DNA from 2 places in the Mycolicibacterium sichuanense genome. Region 1 is predicted to be linked to the other one. Evidence: riboswitches for the same ligand, from Rfam matches in the RefSeq annotation. Region 1 holds a riboswitch; the other holds the start of a gene.

Evidence for each region. A riboswitch is a leader RNA that binds a small molecule or an ion and turns the genes downstream of it on or off. The one in region 1 is predicted to bind glycine.
Region 2: linked by a shared signal. The riboswitch ahead of SBI80_RS04530 (L-serine ammonia-lyase) and the one ahead of gcvP (aminomethyl-transferring glycine dehydrogenase) in region 1 are both predicted to bind glycine.

What each region holds. Positions count from the first base shown of each region.
Region 1 is NZ_JAWQPU010000006.1:402,225-409,571, forward strand. It holds gene gcvP (aminomethyl-transferring glycine dehydrogenase) at 1-2,397, opposite strand, end outside; glycine riboswitch at 2,439-2,558, opposite strand; glycine riboswitch at 2,559-2,657, opposite strand; gene SBI80_RS20305 (MerR family transcriptional regulator) at 2,690-3,313, opposite strand; gene SBI80_RS20310 (bifunctional nuclease family protein) at 3,528-4,022, opposite strand; gene ftsR (transcriptional regulator FtsR) at 4,080-4,817, opposite strand; gene garA (glycogen accumulation regulator GarA) at 4,817-5,293, opposite strand; gene gcvH (glycine cleavage system protein GcvH) at 5,420-5,815, opposite strand; gene SBI80_RS20330 (DUF881 domain-containing protein) at 5,866-6,657, opposite strand; gene SBI80_RS20335 (small basic family protein) at 6,661-6,993, opposite strand; gene SBI80_RS20340 (DUF881 domain-containing protein) at 7,028-7,347, opposite strand, start outside.
Region 2 is NZ_JAWQPU010000001.1:929,449-936,795, reverse strand. It holds gene nagA (N-acetylglucosamine-6-phosphate deacetylase) at 1-270, opposite strand, end outside; gene nagB (glucosamine-6-phosphate deaminase) at 279-1,064, opposite strand; gene SBI80_RS04545 (PTS sugar transporter subunit IIA) at 1,065-1,550, opposite strand; gene SBI80_RS04540 (PTS transporter subunit EIIC) at 1,687-3,279, shown strand; glycine riboswitch at 3,385-3,474, shown strand; gene SBI80_RS04530 (L-serine ammonia-lyase) at 3,723-5,114, shown strand; gene SBI80_RS04525 (extracellular catalytic domain type 1 short-chain-length polyhydroxyalkanoate depolymerase) at 5,119-6,045, opposite strand; gene SBI80_RS04520 (TetR/AcrR family transcriptional regulator) at 6,194-6,766, opposite strand; gene SBI80_RS04515 (VOC family protein) at 6,838-7,236, shown strand; gene SBI80_RS04510 (DUF5313 domain-containing protein) at 7,233-7,347, opposite strand, start outside.

The DNA of each region.
Region 1 (7,347 bases):
GAGCACGGGGTAGTACTCGTCGAGCCGGCGGGCGATGTAGTTGGCCGACGCGATCGCGGTCAGGGTCGCCGCGCGCAGGCCGGGTGCTCCCATCATGCGGATGTAGGCCCACGTGATCGGCAGGATCGAGGCCGAACCGTAGGGCGCCGCCGACACCGTGTAGTGCTCACCGAGTTCGTCGGCGCGCGGATGTCCCGGCAGGTACGGCGCCAGATGGCTGCGCACCGCGACCGGCCCGACACCGGGACCGCCGCCGCCGTGCGGGATGCAGAAGGTCTTGTGCAGGTTCAGGTGGCTGACGTCGCCGCCGAAATGCCCCGGCCGGGCCAGCCCGACGAGCGCGTTCAGGTTCGCGCCGTCGACGTACACCTGTCCTCCTACGTCGTGGACGGCGGCACAGATCTCCTCGACGTCGTGCTCGTAGACGCCGTGCGTCGACGGGTAGGTGATCATCAGCGCCGCGACCCGGTCGCCGTGTTCGGCGATCTTGGCGCGCAGGTCGTCCAGGTCGACGTCACCGTTGGCACGGCAGGCGACCACTACGACGCGCATACCGGCCAGCGCCGCGGACGCCGCGTTGGTGCCGTGCGCGCTCGACGGGATCAGGCAGATGTTGCGTTGCGCGTCACCACGACTCAGGTGGTAGGCCTGGATGGCGAGCAACCCGGCGTACTCCCCCTGCGATCCCGCGTTGGGCTGCAGCGACACCGAGTCGTAGCCGGTGAGCTGGGTGAGCCAGGTCTCGAGGTCGGCGATCAGCTTGCGCAGCCCCGGGGTGTCCGATGCCGGTCCGAACGGGTGCTGACGGGCGAACTCCGGCCAGGTGATGGGTTCCATCTCGGCGGCGGCGTTGAGCTTCATCGTGCACGAACCCAGCGGAATCATGCTGCGGTCGAGCGCGATGTCCTTGTCCGACAGCGAGCGCAGGTAGCGCATCATCTCGGTCTCGGTGCGGTAGCGCGTGAAGGCGGGGTGGGTCAGGAACGGCGAGGTGCGGGTGGCGATCTCCGGGCCCGCCCAGTGTTGACCGCCGCGGCTCGCGCCGAAGGCCTCGAGCACCTGCTCGACGTGGGTGGCGGTGGTCGCCTCGTCACATGACATCGAGACGTGGTCGGCGTCGACGAGCCACACGTTGATGCCGCGCTCCTTGGCGGCGGCGCGGACCTCCTCGGCCCGGCCGGGCACGCGGGCGAGCACGGTGTCGAAGAACGCGTCGTGCACCACCTCGACACCGGCGTCGGTGAGTCCGCTGGCGATCGCCAGCGCATTGCCGTGGACCCTGTGCGCGATTGCAGTCAGTCCGTCGGCGCCGTGGTAGCTGGCGTACATCGCCGCCATCACCGCGAGCAGCACCTGCGCGGTGCAGATGTTGCTGGTGGCCTTGTCGCGGCGGATGTGCTGCTCACGGGTCTGCAGGGCCAGCCGGTAGGCGGCCGACCCGTCGGCGTCCACCGACACGCCGACCAGGCGGCCGGGCAGCTGACGGGCATGCTTGGCGTGCACGGCCAGGTAACCGGCATGCGGGCCGCCGAATCCCATTGGGACGCCGAAGCGTTGGGTGGTGCCGAACGCGACGTCGGCGCCGAGGTCTCCCGGCGGGGTGATCAGCGTGGCAGCCAGCAGGTCGGCACCGATCGCGACCAGTGCGCCGCGCTCGTGGGCCTGAGCGACCAGTGCACTCCAGTCGGTGACGCGTCCGCTGGCGCCAGGCAGCTGCACGATGACGCCGAAGAAGTCCCCATCGGGCAGGCCCTCGCGCAGGTCGGCGGTGACGACCTCGATGCCCAGCGGCTTGGCGCGCGTCTCGATCACCGCGGCAGTCTGGGCGTAGACGTCGACGTCCACGGCGATCCGGTTCACCGAACCCTTCACCGCGCGGTGCATCAGCGTCATGGCCTCTGCGGCCGCGGTGCCCTCGTCGAGCATGGAGGCGTTGGCGACCTCGAGGCCGGTGAGGTCCTCGACCATGGTTTGGAAGTTCAGCAGCGCCTCGAGCCGGCCCTGGCTGATCTCGGGCTGGTAGGGCGTGTAGGCCGTGTACCAGGCGGGGTTCTCCAGGATGTTGCGGCGCAGCACGGCCGGGGTGAGCGTGTCGAAGTACCCCTGACCGATCATCGAGACGGCGACGGTGTTCGCGTCGGCCATCGCGCGCAGTTCGGCCAGCGACTGCTCCTCCGACGCGGGCGGCGGAAGCTGGTCGAGTCCGGGCGCCACGCCATCGGCGGTCAGCGCGTCGAGAATGCCCGCGGGCAGCGCCTTCTCGGCCAGTTCGCCGAGGCTGTCGACACCGATGACCCCGAACATCGTCGCGACGGCGTCGGTGTCGGGTCCGATGTGCCGGTCGGAGAAGCGGGGGGTGTGGTGCTCATTGCGGGGATGGGGCGGGGTACCGGACAAGGGAGGACCTCTCACACGTCAGAGCGTGGAACCGCTAGCGGTCCTCTCCCTCTGTCGTCGACCCGTGACGGGTGCCTGAGAGATTCGGCCGGAGCCGGCCAGGGCCGGTTTCTGCCTTTCCCCATGGGCGGGCGAACATCCGCCGCTTTCCAGAGGCATCGTGGCTCCGCGCGGTCCTGGGTGCCTGAGAGGTTGACGGAGAGGTGTTGCTCCTTCGGCGTCCGCAGCTGGCGACCACGGAACTCTCCCGCGAGGGGGCGATGCGGTGCCGAGTCTACCGGAGTGCCGGGATCTAGCCGATCTTGCGGTCGCGGTGCTTGCGGCGCGAGGCCAGCTCGTCCTCGGGGCTGGGGATGGACTCCCCGCCGTCGGCACGCTCACCCGGGAAGTCGGCGATGGCGCCGGTGAGTTCGCGCATGGCACCCGAGACCGCGATGCCGAACACGCCCTGACCACCTTGCAGAAGGTCGACGACCTCTTCGGCGGAGGTGCATTCGTAGACCGTGGTGCCATCGGAGAACAGCGTGATGTTCGCGAGGTCCTTGACGCCGCGCTGGCGTAGGTGATCGACCGCGACACGGATGTTGTGCAGCGAGATGCCGGTGTCCAGAAGCCGTTTGACGATCTTGAGGACCAGGATGTCCTTGAACGAGTACAGCCGCTGGCTGCCCGAGCCCGCCGCACCGCGGATGGACGGGACCACCAGCGAGGTGCGTGCCCAGTAGTCCAGCTGGCGGTAGGTGATGCCCGCGATCTGGCACGCACTGGGACCGCGGTAGCCAACCAATTCGTCCGGCACCGAGTCGTCGGGAAACAGGCCCGCCTGGATGGGTTCGCCAGGTGCGGCTGAGACCACCCGCTCCGGGGTGCCGCTGGATGTGAGATCCAACTGCTCCTGACGTGGCGTGTCGCCCACTGCCCATCCTCTCGCCGATCGAACTGGATACGTGCCCACGAGCCGTCAGCGACGGTTCAGCACGTTTGCTCCGAGTTCTCGAGTATGTCGAGCATACGCTCCCTGCTCGGCACTCACTGCCTCTCGTAGTGAATGAAGTATGGCTGTCGACGGGTTCCATCGGGGAAACTCGCTCCGCGTGTCGAGCGCGTGAGACGTATCCGTGACTATCGCGTCAGGTGGCCTTGAAGTCGTCGGGAGACACACTGTCGAGGAACTCCTTGAACTTCTCGACCTCGTCCTCGCGCACCGCGCCGGTGGTCTCCTCGTCGGACTCGTCCGGAATCAGCAGGCCCGCCTCGGCGAGCACCGCCTCCTCGACGTAGATCGGCACCCCGACCCGCATGGCGATCGCCACCGAGTCCGAGGGGCGCGCCGAGACCTTGATGTCGCGGTCGAAGACCAGGTCGGCGTAGAAGGTGCCCTCCTGCAGGTCGACGATCCGCACTTCCTTGAGCGAATGGCCAAGGGCGGTAATCAGATCCCGGATCAAATCGTGGGTCAGCGGGCGGGCCGGTTCGACGCCCTGCTGCTCCAGCGCGATCGCCTGGGCCTCGGTCTGACCGATCCAGATCGGCAGGTAGCGATCACCATTGGATTCGCGTAGCAGCAGAACCGGCTGGTTCTGGGGCTGCTCAACGCGAATTCCGATCACACGAACTTCGCCCATCTGTGTCTGCCCTCCGCCTGAAAGCCGGTCCTGAAACCGTCGTGCCGAGTCTAATCCTCAGCGATCGAGTACGTCGCGCACCGCAGACTTGATCAGCGAGGTGTGCAACGTGATGGCCAGTGCAGCGACCTCGCGGGCCAGGTCGTCGGCGCGGTCTCGCGCGCCTGCCTTGACCACCGGCCCGGCGATCTGGGCGATCAGGTCCGACTGCCGGTCGGCGGCCGAACGGAACGCCCGCAGGTGCCGGGGTTCGACGCCGTAGTCGGCCAAGGCCTTGGCGCACTGCGCCGTCACGACAGAGTGCTCGTCGAAGAACCCACCGGGCCCGGTCCTGATCACGCCCGCCTTGATCAGCGAGCCGAGGAGTTCTTCGTCGACCCCAGAGCGGGACAGCAGGTCCTCCCGGCTCAGCCGGACCTGGGCCGGCGCGACGGCGGCCGTGTCGTAGGCGCTGGCGTCACCGGCCCGGTCCTGCGAGACCTGGACCAATCGCGGTACGCCATAACCGGTTCCGGTGTCGGGGAGCGCCCCGTCGGGCTGCGCGTCGAGTTGGGCCTTGATGACCTTCAACGGCAGGTAGTGGTCCCGCTGAGCGGTCAGGATGAAGCGCAACCGCGCACAGTCGTATGCGGTGAATCGCCGGTAGCCCGAGCCCGAGCGTTGCGGCGTGACCAGACCTTCGGCTTCCAGGAAGCGGATCTTGGAGATGGTCACGTCCGGAAAGTCGGGTCGCAGCGAGTCGAGGACCGCTCCGATCGACATCCCGGCGAGCGCTGGGGTGTCGGGCGCGGTCATTAGCCTGCCGTGCTGCCGTCGTCGCCCTTCGGTCCGGTGAGGAAGACCAGTCGGAACTTTCCGATCTGGACTTCGTCGCCGTTTGCCAGCACCGCGGAGTCCACGGGCTCGCGGTTGACGTAGGTGCCGTTGAGACTGCCGACGTCGACGACCTGGAACTCACCGGACTCGAGCCGGAACTCCGCGTGGCGGCGGCTGACGGTGACGTCGTCGAGGAAGATGTCGCTGTCGGGGTGGCGACCCGCCGAGGTGCGCGCTTGATCGAGCAGGAATCGCGACCCTGCGTTCGGACCGCGCTTGACGACGAGCAGGGCCGAACCAGCCGGAAGTCCCTCGACTCCCGATACGGCGTTGTCACCGCCCGTTGCTGGCGGGGCGTCCAATTCGTTGAGGAAGTCCGATCGAAAGACCGATGTGGTCTCGACCGTCACTTCTTCGGACTGATCAGCTCCCGAACTGGTGTCGTTGTCCGTCACCCGGTGCTCCTCACTGGCTGCTGTGGCGATGGTCGGCGGACACGCCAACCACGACGCCGGCCGTCATGCGTCTCGAGACGACCGTACCGCGCGCCGGGGTCGGCCGTGTCCACCACCGCCTGAATTTCATTCGTCGAGGGTCGCGCCGTAGGCGTCGGCGTCGAGCAGACCGTCGAGTGCCTCGGAGAGCTCGGCGGCATCGATCTGCAGGTCGACGAGCCATCCGGCGCCGTACGGATCGGAGTTGACCAACTCCGGCGAGTCCGCGACGTCGCCGTTGACGGCAACCACTTTCGCGGTGATCGGGGCGTACAGATCCGAATTCGACTTCGTCGACTCGACGGTGCCGAACTCGGCGCCGGCGGTGACTTCGGCGTCGACGTCGGGCAGCTCGACGAAGACGACGTCCCCGAGCGCGGCCTGGGCGTAGTCAGTGATGCCGACCCGGACGGTGTCGTCGCCGGTCCGACGCACCCATTCGTGTTCCTCGGTGTAGTAGAGATCGGACGGAATCTCGCTCACTGGGCTCCTCATTGGCCTCGGTGGTCATCAGCGTGGTGCGGATGTCGTGCTCACTTGACTGGCTGAGCGTATTGGCGGGGTTTCGGTTGCCGCAAGGCGGTCACGTTCACCACGCCAGCCTGTTGCACCGACATTGTGCCGCCAACCCGCTCGACACTGTCCACGGCCCCGCCTGGGATGTTCATCGCGGCGGCCAGGGTGGCCGGATCGCCAATTGCCAGAACGGAATAGGGCGGGGACAGCGTGGTGCCGTCGACGACGAGCGCACCGGGCTGCCCGACCACCCAGGTGTCGACGCCGACCCGCACCGGCGGCTGGACCGGACCGCTGATCTGCATGGCCTCGGCGCCCGCGGCGCGCAGCTCGTTGACCACGTCCAGCATGGTCTCCGGCGACACTCCAGGAGCGGTGTCGGCGATGGCGATCGTCACTCCGGGTCCGGTGGCAGCCACCGTGCCGATCAGGATCGACAGGGCCGCCAGCCGCGCCCGCGCGTTCTCGATCGCCGCCTCGTCGTTGCTGCCCGAGAACTGCAGCGACTCGAGCGTGCGCTGCAGGTCGGCGACCTCGGTATTGAGCGCGGCTTCGCGTTGCTGCAGCGAGTCGAGCAGGACCAGCAGGTCGGCCGGCCTTGCGGTCTCCAGGGAGTCTCCAGATTCGGTCTGGCGCGCCTGCGTGACGATGGCCACGCCGAGCAGCACCACCAGCACGATGGCCAGCCCCCCGAAGACGAGCTGGGACCGGCTGCGGCGGGGGGCGGGGGGCGCGGCGCCGGCGCGCCGCTCGTGCCTGCCGTGTTCGGGGGTCGGTTCGGGGGTCGGTTCGGGTTCGGTCTCGGTCATGGCTCAGGCGCCGAACAGTCTGCGCCGCAGGGCGGCGGCGTTGCCGAAGATCCTGATGCCGAGCACCACGATGATCGCCGTGGACAGCTGGGTCCCCACTCCCAGCTGATCGCCGACGAAGACGATCAGCGCGGCGACGAGCACGTTGAAGACGAACGACACCACGAACACCTTGGCGTCGAAGATGCGCTCCAGATACGCGCGCAGGCCGCCGAACACCGCATCCAGCGCCGCGACGACCGCGATCGGGAGGTAGGGCTGGATCGCCTCCGGCACGCTGGGATGGAACACCAGGCCGAGGACGATGCCGACGACGAGTGCGGCTATACCGACCATCTATCTCCGATCACGCTCTCTACGGATTCCCGCATCATGGCCCGACCTGCTTGGCGAAGTTGACGTCTCGGACCGAGCCTGCGGGCAGCTTCAAGTCGTCGGCCTCGCCGACGGTGACCATGACGCCGTACGACGCCTCCAGCAGATGCAACCGTGCCAGCGCCGGGCTCTGGCCGAAGGTGTCGGATATCCCGTGCGGCGGCCCGACGGCCAGGACCACGTACGGGTTGGCGATGGGCTGATTGTCGACCAGCAGGCCCCCGCCCGCCTGGCGGATGGTGACGTTCGGTCCGATCCGCACGCCGCCGACGGCGATGGCCTCGGCGCCGCTGACCCACAGCGAGTTGACCACCA
Region 2 (7,347 bases), on a different contig from region 1:
CGCGACGAGCCCGGTACTGCCGTGGCGTCGGTGCAACCCGACGGCAGTGACGGTCTCGGAGTGGACGGCGGTCGAGAAGTTGGCTCCGGCGCCGCCGTGCAGGTGGGTGTCGACGAACCCGGGGACCACCGTCGCCGCGCCGAGCGCGTGGTCGGGCGCCCGCGGCGGAGCACCCGCGCCCACCGCGGTCACCCCACCGTCGGACATCTCGATCCAGCCGGGGCGCAACGACTCTCGGCCGGTCAATACGGTAGCTGCGGTGAGGAGCATGACCGAGTTCAGATGCCTTGCCAGGCCGGCTTGGACTGGTAGGTCTCACGGTAGTAGTCGACCAGTTGCAGCCGTCGGGCGGCGGCGTCGTCGAGCAGGACCGTCACGTGCGGATGGTGCTGCAGGACGGTCGCAGGCCACATCGCACTGACCGGACCCTCCACCAGGTGGTGAACCGCCTCCGCCTTGCTGCGGCCCGTGGCCACCAGGATGACGTGCCGAGCCTGCATGATCGTTCCAAGCCCCTGGGTCAGGCAGTGCGTCGGCACCGCGTCGACGTCGTCGCCGAAGAAGCGGGCGTTGTCGATTCGCGTCTGCCGCGTCAGCGTCTTGATCCGCGTCCGCGAGGCCAGGGACGAGCCCGGCTCGTTGAACGCGATGTGCCCGTCGGTGCCGATCCCGAGGATCTGCAGGTCGACGCCACCGGCAGCGCGGATGGCGTCCTCGTAGGCCTCGCACGCCGCGGGGATGGCGGCCGCTGCGCCATCGGGACCCTGCACGGCGCCGGGGGCGAAGTCCACCCGCGAGACGAACACCGTGTCGATCACCGTCCGGTACCGCTCGGGGTGGTCGACCGGCAGCCCGACGTATTCGTCGAGGGTGAAGCCGCGGGCTTGCCGGAACGAGATCTCGCCGGCCTCGTGGCGTGCCACCAGTTCGTCGTAGATCGCCAGCGGCGAGGACCCGGTGGCCAGACCGAGCACCGCCGTGGCCTTGCGCTGCAGCAGCAGAGTGATCGCGTCGGCGGCGATCCCGCCGATCTCGCCGGCGTCGCGGCAGATGACGACTTCCATCTAGGTGGCCGCCGTCGGCTTGGTCGCGGTGAAGAGAGTTTCCCCGGTCGCTATCTCGGCACCCGACGTCACCGCGTCGGAGGCGACGACGTTTCCTGGCTCGCGCTCGTCCATCACGACCACGGGAACGATGGGATCGAGCCCCTTGGCCACGATCGCGGGTACGTCGTAGGTGATGACCAGTTGACCCGCCGTGACCTCGTCGCCCTGACTGACGTGGGTCGTGAAGCCCTCACCCTTCAGCGCGACGGTGTCCAGCCCCAGGTGCACCAACACGCCGACGCCGTCCGGGGTGAGGACTACGTAGGCATGCGGAAGCAGTTTCAGCAGTCGTCCGCTCACCGGCGCGACGGCCTCTACGACAGCGCTGGGGGGTTCGACCGCCGCGCCGTAGCCGACCATGCCCTGCGAGAAGACCGGATCGGAGACGTCGCGAAGCGGTATCGCACGTCCCGAGATCGGGGCGAGGACTGATGTGGTGCTCACTGCGGCTCCTTCGTGGCGACTGTGTGCCCAACAATACGAGCGCCCCGCAACAGGGTCTCGTGGTCCGGGGTTCTCGTCTAAGCTTCCGCACAGCGTGGGCGGGGGCGACGGGTGCGCACGAGGAGGGTGACCGACGATGAGCGAGACCATCGAAAATCAAGGGCCGCAACCGAAGTCGGGGCTGCGCATTCCGGGGTTCGCGCAGCTGCAGCGGCTTGGCAAGAGCCTCATGCTGCCGATCGCAGTGCTGCCGGCGGCCGGAATCCTGCTGCGGCTGGGCCAAGACGATCTGCTCGGGCGCATCAAGGCACCGGTCATCGGGCCGTTCTTCCAAGCGATGAGCGCGGCGGGCGACGCGATCTTCAGCAATCTCCCGCTGCTCTTCGCCGTCGGCGTCGCCATCGGATTCGCCAAGAAGGCAGACGGTTCGACGGCGCTGGCCGCCGTCGTCGGCTATCTGGTGGTTCAGGCGGTGTTCAAGACGATGTCGCCGATCGTCCTGGCCGGTCAGGTCGACAAGGCGGGCGAGCAGGCCCAGATCAACTACAGCGTGTTCGCTGGAATCGTGGTCGGTCTGCTCACCGCGTGGCTCTTCGATCGCTATCACACCATTCAATTACCCTCGTATCTCGGCTTTTTCGGGGGTCGGCGCTTCGTGCCGATCGTGGTCTCCCTGGCGTGCCTCTTCCTGTCGTTCGCGATGAGCTACTGCTACCCGCTCTTCGACGCGGGCTTGACCGGCCTCGGCAAGTTCATCGGCGGCTCGGGAGCAATTGGCGCGTTCGTCTATGGATTCGCCAACCGCATGCTGATCCCGCTCGGTCTGCACCACATCGTGAATTCCTTCGTGTGGTTCATCTACGGCGACTATCAGGCCCCCGACGGCAAGGTGGTCACCGGTGAGCTCACCCGCTTCGCCGCGGGTGATCCCTCCGCGGGTCTGCTGACCTCGGGCTTCTATCCGATCCTGATGTTCGGTCTGCCGGCCGCCGCGCTGGCGATGATCCACGTCGCCAACAAGAAGCAGCGCAAGGTGGCAGTCGGCATCCTGTCGGCGGCCGCACTGACCGCCTTCCTCACCGGTGTCACCGAGCCGCTCGAGTTCGCGTTCATGTTCGTGGCCTTCCCTCTCTACGTCATCCACGCCGTGCTCACCGGGCTGTCCCTGGCGATTGCCTACCTGCTCGACATCCACCTCGGCTTCTCGTTCTCCGCCGGCCTCATCGATCTGCTCCTGTACGGCACCGCGCCGGCCGCGAAGAACATCCCGCTGCTCATCGGCATGGGCGTGGTGTTCTTCGTCGTCTACTACCTGCTGTTCCGCTTCGCGATCACGAAGTGGAACATGCGGACCCCCGGCCGGGAACCCGACGACGAGTTCGAGGCCGAAGAGCGGGCCAACCTCGGCGAGGGCGCCGATGCAGCCACCGCGGTGATGCCGGGTGCGCCAGGCACCGCGACCGAGACCCGCACCGCCCCCGCGCCCGCGCAGGTCGCGGAGAGCACCGCCGAGCAACTCATCGCCGCCTTCGGTGGTCGGGCCAACCTCGTCAACGTCGACGCCTGCATCACGCGCCTGCGCATGGAGGTGGCCGACACCGGCAAGGTCGACCAGGCTCGACTCAAGAGCCTCGGCGCTGCCGGTGTCATCGAGGTCGGCAACAACGTCCAGGCGGTCTTCGGGACCCAGGCGGAGGTCTTGAAGAACGACATCATCGACGTCCTCTAGGACGCCGGGCGCCGAAACGACCCCCGCGACGCTGGCCGCCTGACCGCTTTCATGGCAAGGGCGCTTGATCGCGAGTAAGTTTCCGTCCACAACTCAATACGCTGTCGACGCGCAGCGGGAGATCCCCGTTCTCGGGGTGCCGTAGGAGCAACATCCTCCCCAGGAATCTCTCAGGCCCAGTACCGCCGCGCCGAGGCAACTCTGGAGAAAGCGCCGGGCACGACAGCGGCACTTACCGAAGGTGAATGGCACGCCCGTGGCGTCGCTCAATCTCTCAGGTCTCAGGACAGAGCGGGGAGGCGACCTGCACCGTCACATGCCGACCAGAGGTTCATCATGTCCATCCCAGCCCAGTCCATTTCCACCCTGCAAATTCCCACCCAGCCTCTTCCCACCCAGCCTCTTCCCACCCCGCCAATTCCCACCCAGTCCCTCGCCACCCGATGACCATCAGCGTCTTCGAGCTGTTCTCCGTCGGCATCGGCCCATCGAGTTCGCACACCGTCGGCCCGATGCGCGCCGCGGCGCGCTTCGCCGGCGAGGTCAGCCAGCGCGGGTTGCTCGATGCGACGGCGGACGTGCGCGTGGACCTGTACGGATCGCTGGCCGCCACCGGTGCGGGTCACGGCACGATGGCCGCGATCCTGCTCGGGTTGGAGGGTTTCGCGCCCGAGACCATCGACACCGACGAGATGGAGAGTCGGTTGTCCACCCTGCGGGAGCAGGGTTGGATCCTATTCGGCGGCGCCCAGCAAGTGGCACTGACCGAGGATGCGATGGTGTTGCGGCCCTTGACCGTTCACGAGCGGCACGCCAACGCGATGACGCTCGCCGCGTTCGATGCGGACGGCACCGAGCTGCACCGGCAGACGTACTTCTCGGTCGGCGGCGGCTTCATCGTCAGCGCCGACGACGAGCTCCCGGATGGCGATCGACCTTCACCCGTCGACGCTCCCCTCGCCTTCGACAGTGCCGCCCGGCTGCTCCAGCTCGCCGACGCCCAAGGTCTCGCGATCAGCCAGGTCATGCTCGCCAACGAGTGCGCCACCCGCTCAGAGGACGAGGTGCGCACCGGCCTGCTGCACATCCACCAGGTGATGCTGCAGTGCCAGCGCAAGGGCATCGAACGCACCGGCAATCTGCCGGGCACCCTCGGCGTGCGACGGCGGGCCCACGATTGGTACGAGCGTCTCGACCGCGACGATCCCGACCGCGACGTCGCCTTCGCCGAGGACTGGGTGAACCTGGTCGCACTCGCGGTCAACGAGGAGAACGCGTCCGGCGGACGCGTGGTCACGGCCCCGACGAACGGGGCCGCGGGCATCATTCCCGCCGTATTGCACTATGCGCTGCACTACACCCGCGCGGGCGACGCCGACCCCGACGACGTGGTGGTGCGGTTCCTGCTCACTGCGGGCGCCATCGGTTCACTGTTCAAGCAGCGGGCGTCCATCTCGGGCGCCGAGGTCGGCTGCCAGGGCGAGGTTGGTTCGGCAGCCGCGATGGCGGCGGGAGCGCTGGCCGAGATCCTCGGCGGCACCGCGCAGCAGGTCGAGAACGCCGCCGAGATCGCCATGGAGCACAGCCTGGGCCTGACGTGCGACCCGATCGCCGGCCTGGTGCAGATCCCGTGCATCGAGCGCAATGCGATCTCGGCCGGCAAGGCCATCAACGCCGCGCGGATGGCACTGCGCGGGGACGGTTTTCACCGCGTCAGCCTCGACCAGGTGATCGAGACGATGCGCGCCACCGGGCTGGACATGAACTCCAAGTACAAGGAGACCTCGACCGGCGGACTGGCCATGCACGTTCCGGTCAACCGGGTGGAGTGCTGAGACCTCACCTACCGTGGGCGGTGAAGAATTGCGCGCTGGCCAGCGACGCGTTCGTCGCCCCCGTGGTGGGCCCGGCGTCGGGCAGGGCGAAGTTGCCGCTGGGCCAGGTGTGTCCGCCGCCGTCGATCTGGATGAACACCGCCGACGTGCCACCGGCGCAGCCCACCGAGGTGTAGCGCCGCAGACCGGTACCGTCGCCGACCGAGGGCAGGGCCTCCTCCACCGGGGCGTCCGAGCAGCCGTCCGCGGCGCGCCATCGGGCCGCCAGCGCCGGCGCCGAGAGGATGTCGCTGGCGCCACCCCGACCCACCATGCCGCCGCCACCGAACGGCACCACACCGTCGGCGGTGCCGTGGAACTGCAGGACCGACACCGGCCGCGACGGCGCGCACGGAACCCCCGAGCCGAGCGTGCCCGCCACCGGCGCGACGGCCGCGACGACGTCGGCGCGATCGCAGGCCAATCGATTGGCCATGAAACCCCCGGCCGACATGCCGGTGGCGAAGACCCGGCCCGGCGGGATGCCGTAGTCACGGACGAGTCGATCGACCAGCGCGACTAGGAAGCCGACGTCGTCGACGCCTTGCCGGTCTGGTGTCGAGGCGCCGCGTCCGTCGGCCCAGCTCTGGTCGATGCCGTCGGGGTAGGCCACGACCAAGCCAAGCGCGTCGGCGGCAGAATCGTAGTTCGAGATCGCCTCCTGCGCCTGACCCGTCGCGCCAGCGCCGTGCAGGTTGATCACCAGGCCCGCGGGCTGGTCATTGCCGGCCGGGGCGTGCACCAGGTACGTGCGTTGCAAACCACCGAACGACAGCTCCCCGCGCGTGTTGCCGGGAGGACCTGCCGCCGCGGACCCGCTGAGGCCGATCAGCGCGCAGCCGAGCGCAGTGACCAGGCCCGCCACCCATGCGCGCCCGGCAACCGTCAACATGCGGCGCCCACTTCTCGAAGCAATGCTCTCATCGGTGTCGACACGCGGGTCATTGAACGCAGCCGAGCTTGACGGCGGGTGAACGGCAGGTGCCCGACGAGATTTGCGCATGCCGCGTGCATTGACGGCCGCGCCCCGCGCAAAACCCCTACGCCCCGACCAGACCGCCGACCACACTCCTGACCAGCGATGTGACGAACGCGGCATCGATCACTTCGCGGGCAAACCAGCGCCGGTAGTACAGCGGCCCCATCAGCGCCGAGACGACGAACGCCCGATCCGTGGCTTCGGCGATCTCCCCCCTGGCCGCGGCCCTGTCGAGCACTTCGCGCAGTGACGCCGCGTGCCCTCGCTGGATCGATGCGTGCACCTCGGCGAAGGCCGGATCGCGCTCGGCGACGTCGACGAGCGACGGGACGACCGACGACCACCGGGCCGTCACGAGGAGTCCGCCGATGGCGACGAGGAGTTCGACCAGGTCGGTCTCCAGGGCGCCGGTATCCGGGACCGGATGCTCGGCACTGATCCGAACCGCCGCCTCGAGCACCAACGCCTCCCGCGAGGGCCAGTGTCGGTAGATCGTGGTCTTGGCGACGCCCGAGCGGCGTACCACCTCGTCGACGCTGAAACCGCTCACCCCGCTCTGGCTGAGCAGCTCCAAGGTGGCGCTCAACACGCGATCGCGAGATCGCGCGATCCGCCCGTCCACTGCATCTGCCATGGAGCCATCTTGTCACAACGCTACGCTACGGTGTCGTATCGTTTCTGACTTCGAGGACGGGATCCACGACCATGCAGTTCGCCTCCATCCGCATCATCACCGACGACGTCGAGCGGCTCGTCGAGTTCTACGAACACGTCACCGGCGTCGCGGGCGTACGACACACGCCGCTGTTCGCCGAGCTCGTGATGCCGCCCTTCGCACTGGCGATAGGACACACCCAGACCACGGCCCTGTTCGACGTGGACGACTTGCGCGCCGGTGAGAACCACAGCGCCATCGTCGAATTCGAGGTTGCCGACGTCGACGCCGAGTGGGAGCGCCTGGGTTCTGCGGTCGCAGACTGGGTGCAACCGCCGACCACCATGCCCTGGGGCAACCGCTCGACGCTGTTCCGGGATCCGGACGGCAATCTGGTCAACCTGTTCACCCCGGTGAGCGCGGACGCCATCGCCAGGGCCCGCCGCTAGAACGGACTGCTGTTGGCCTGTCTGCGCGCCGACTCTGGACGCGGGCCGAAACGCTCGATGTAGTCCGCGTGCAGACGGGCGTCCCGCTTGCGACGGATGACGTCGACCAGG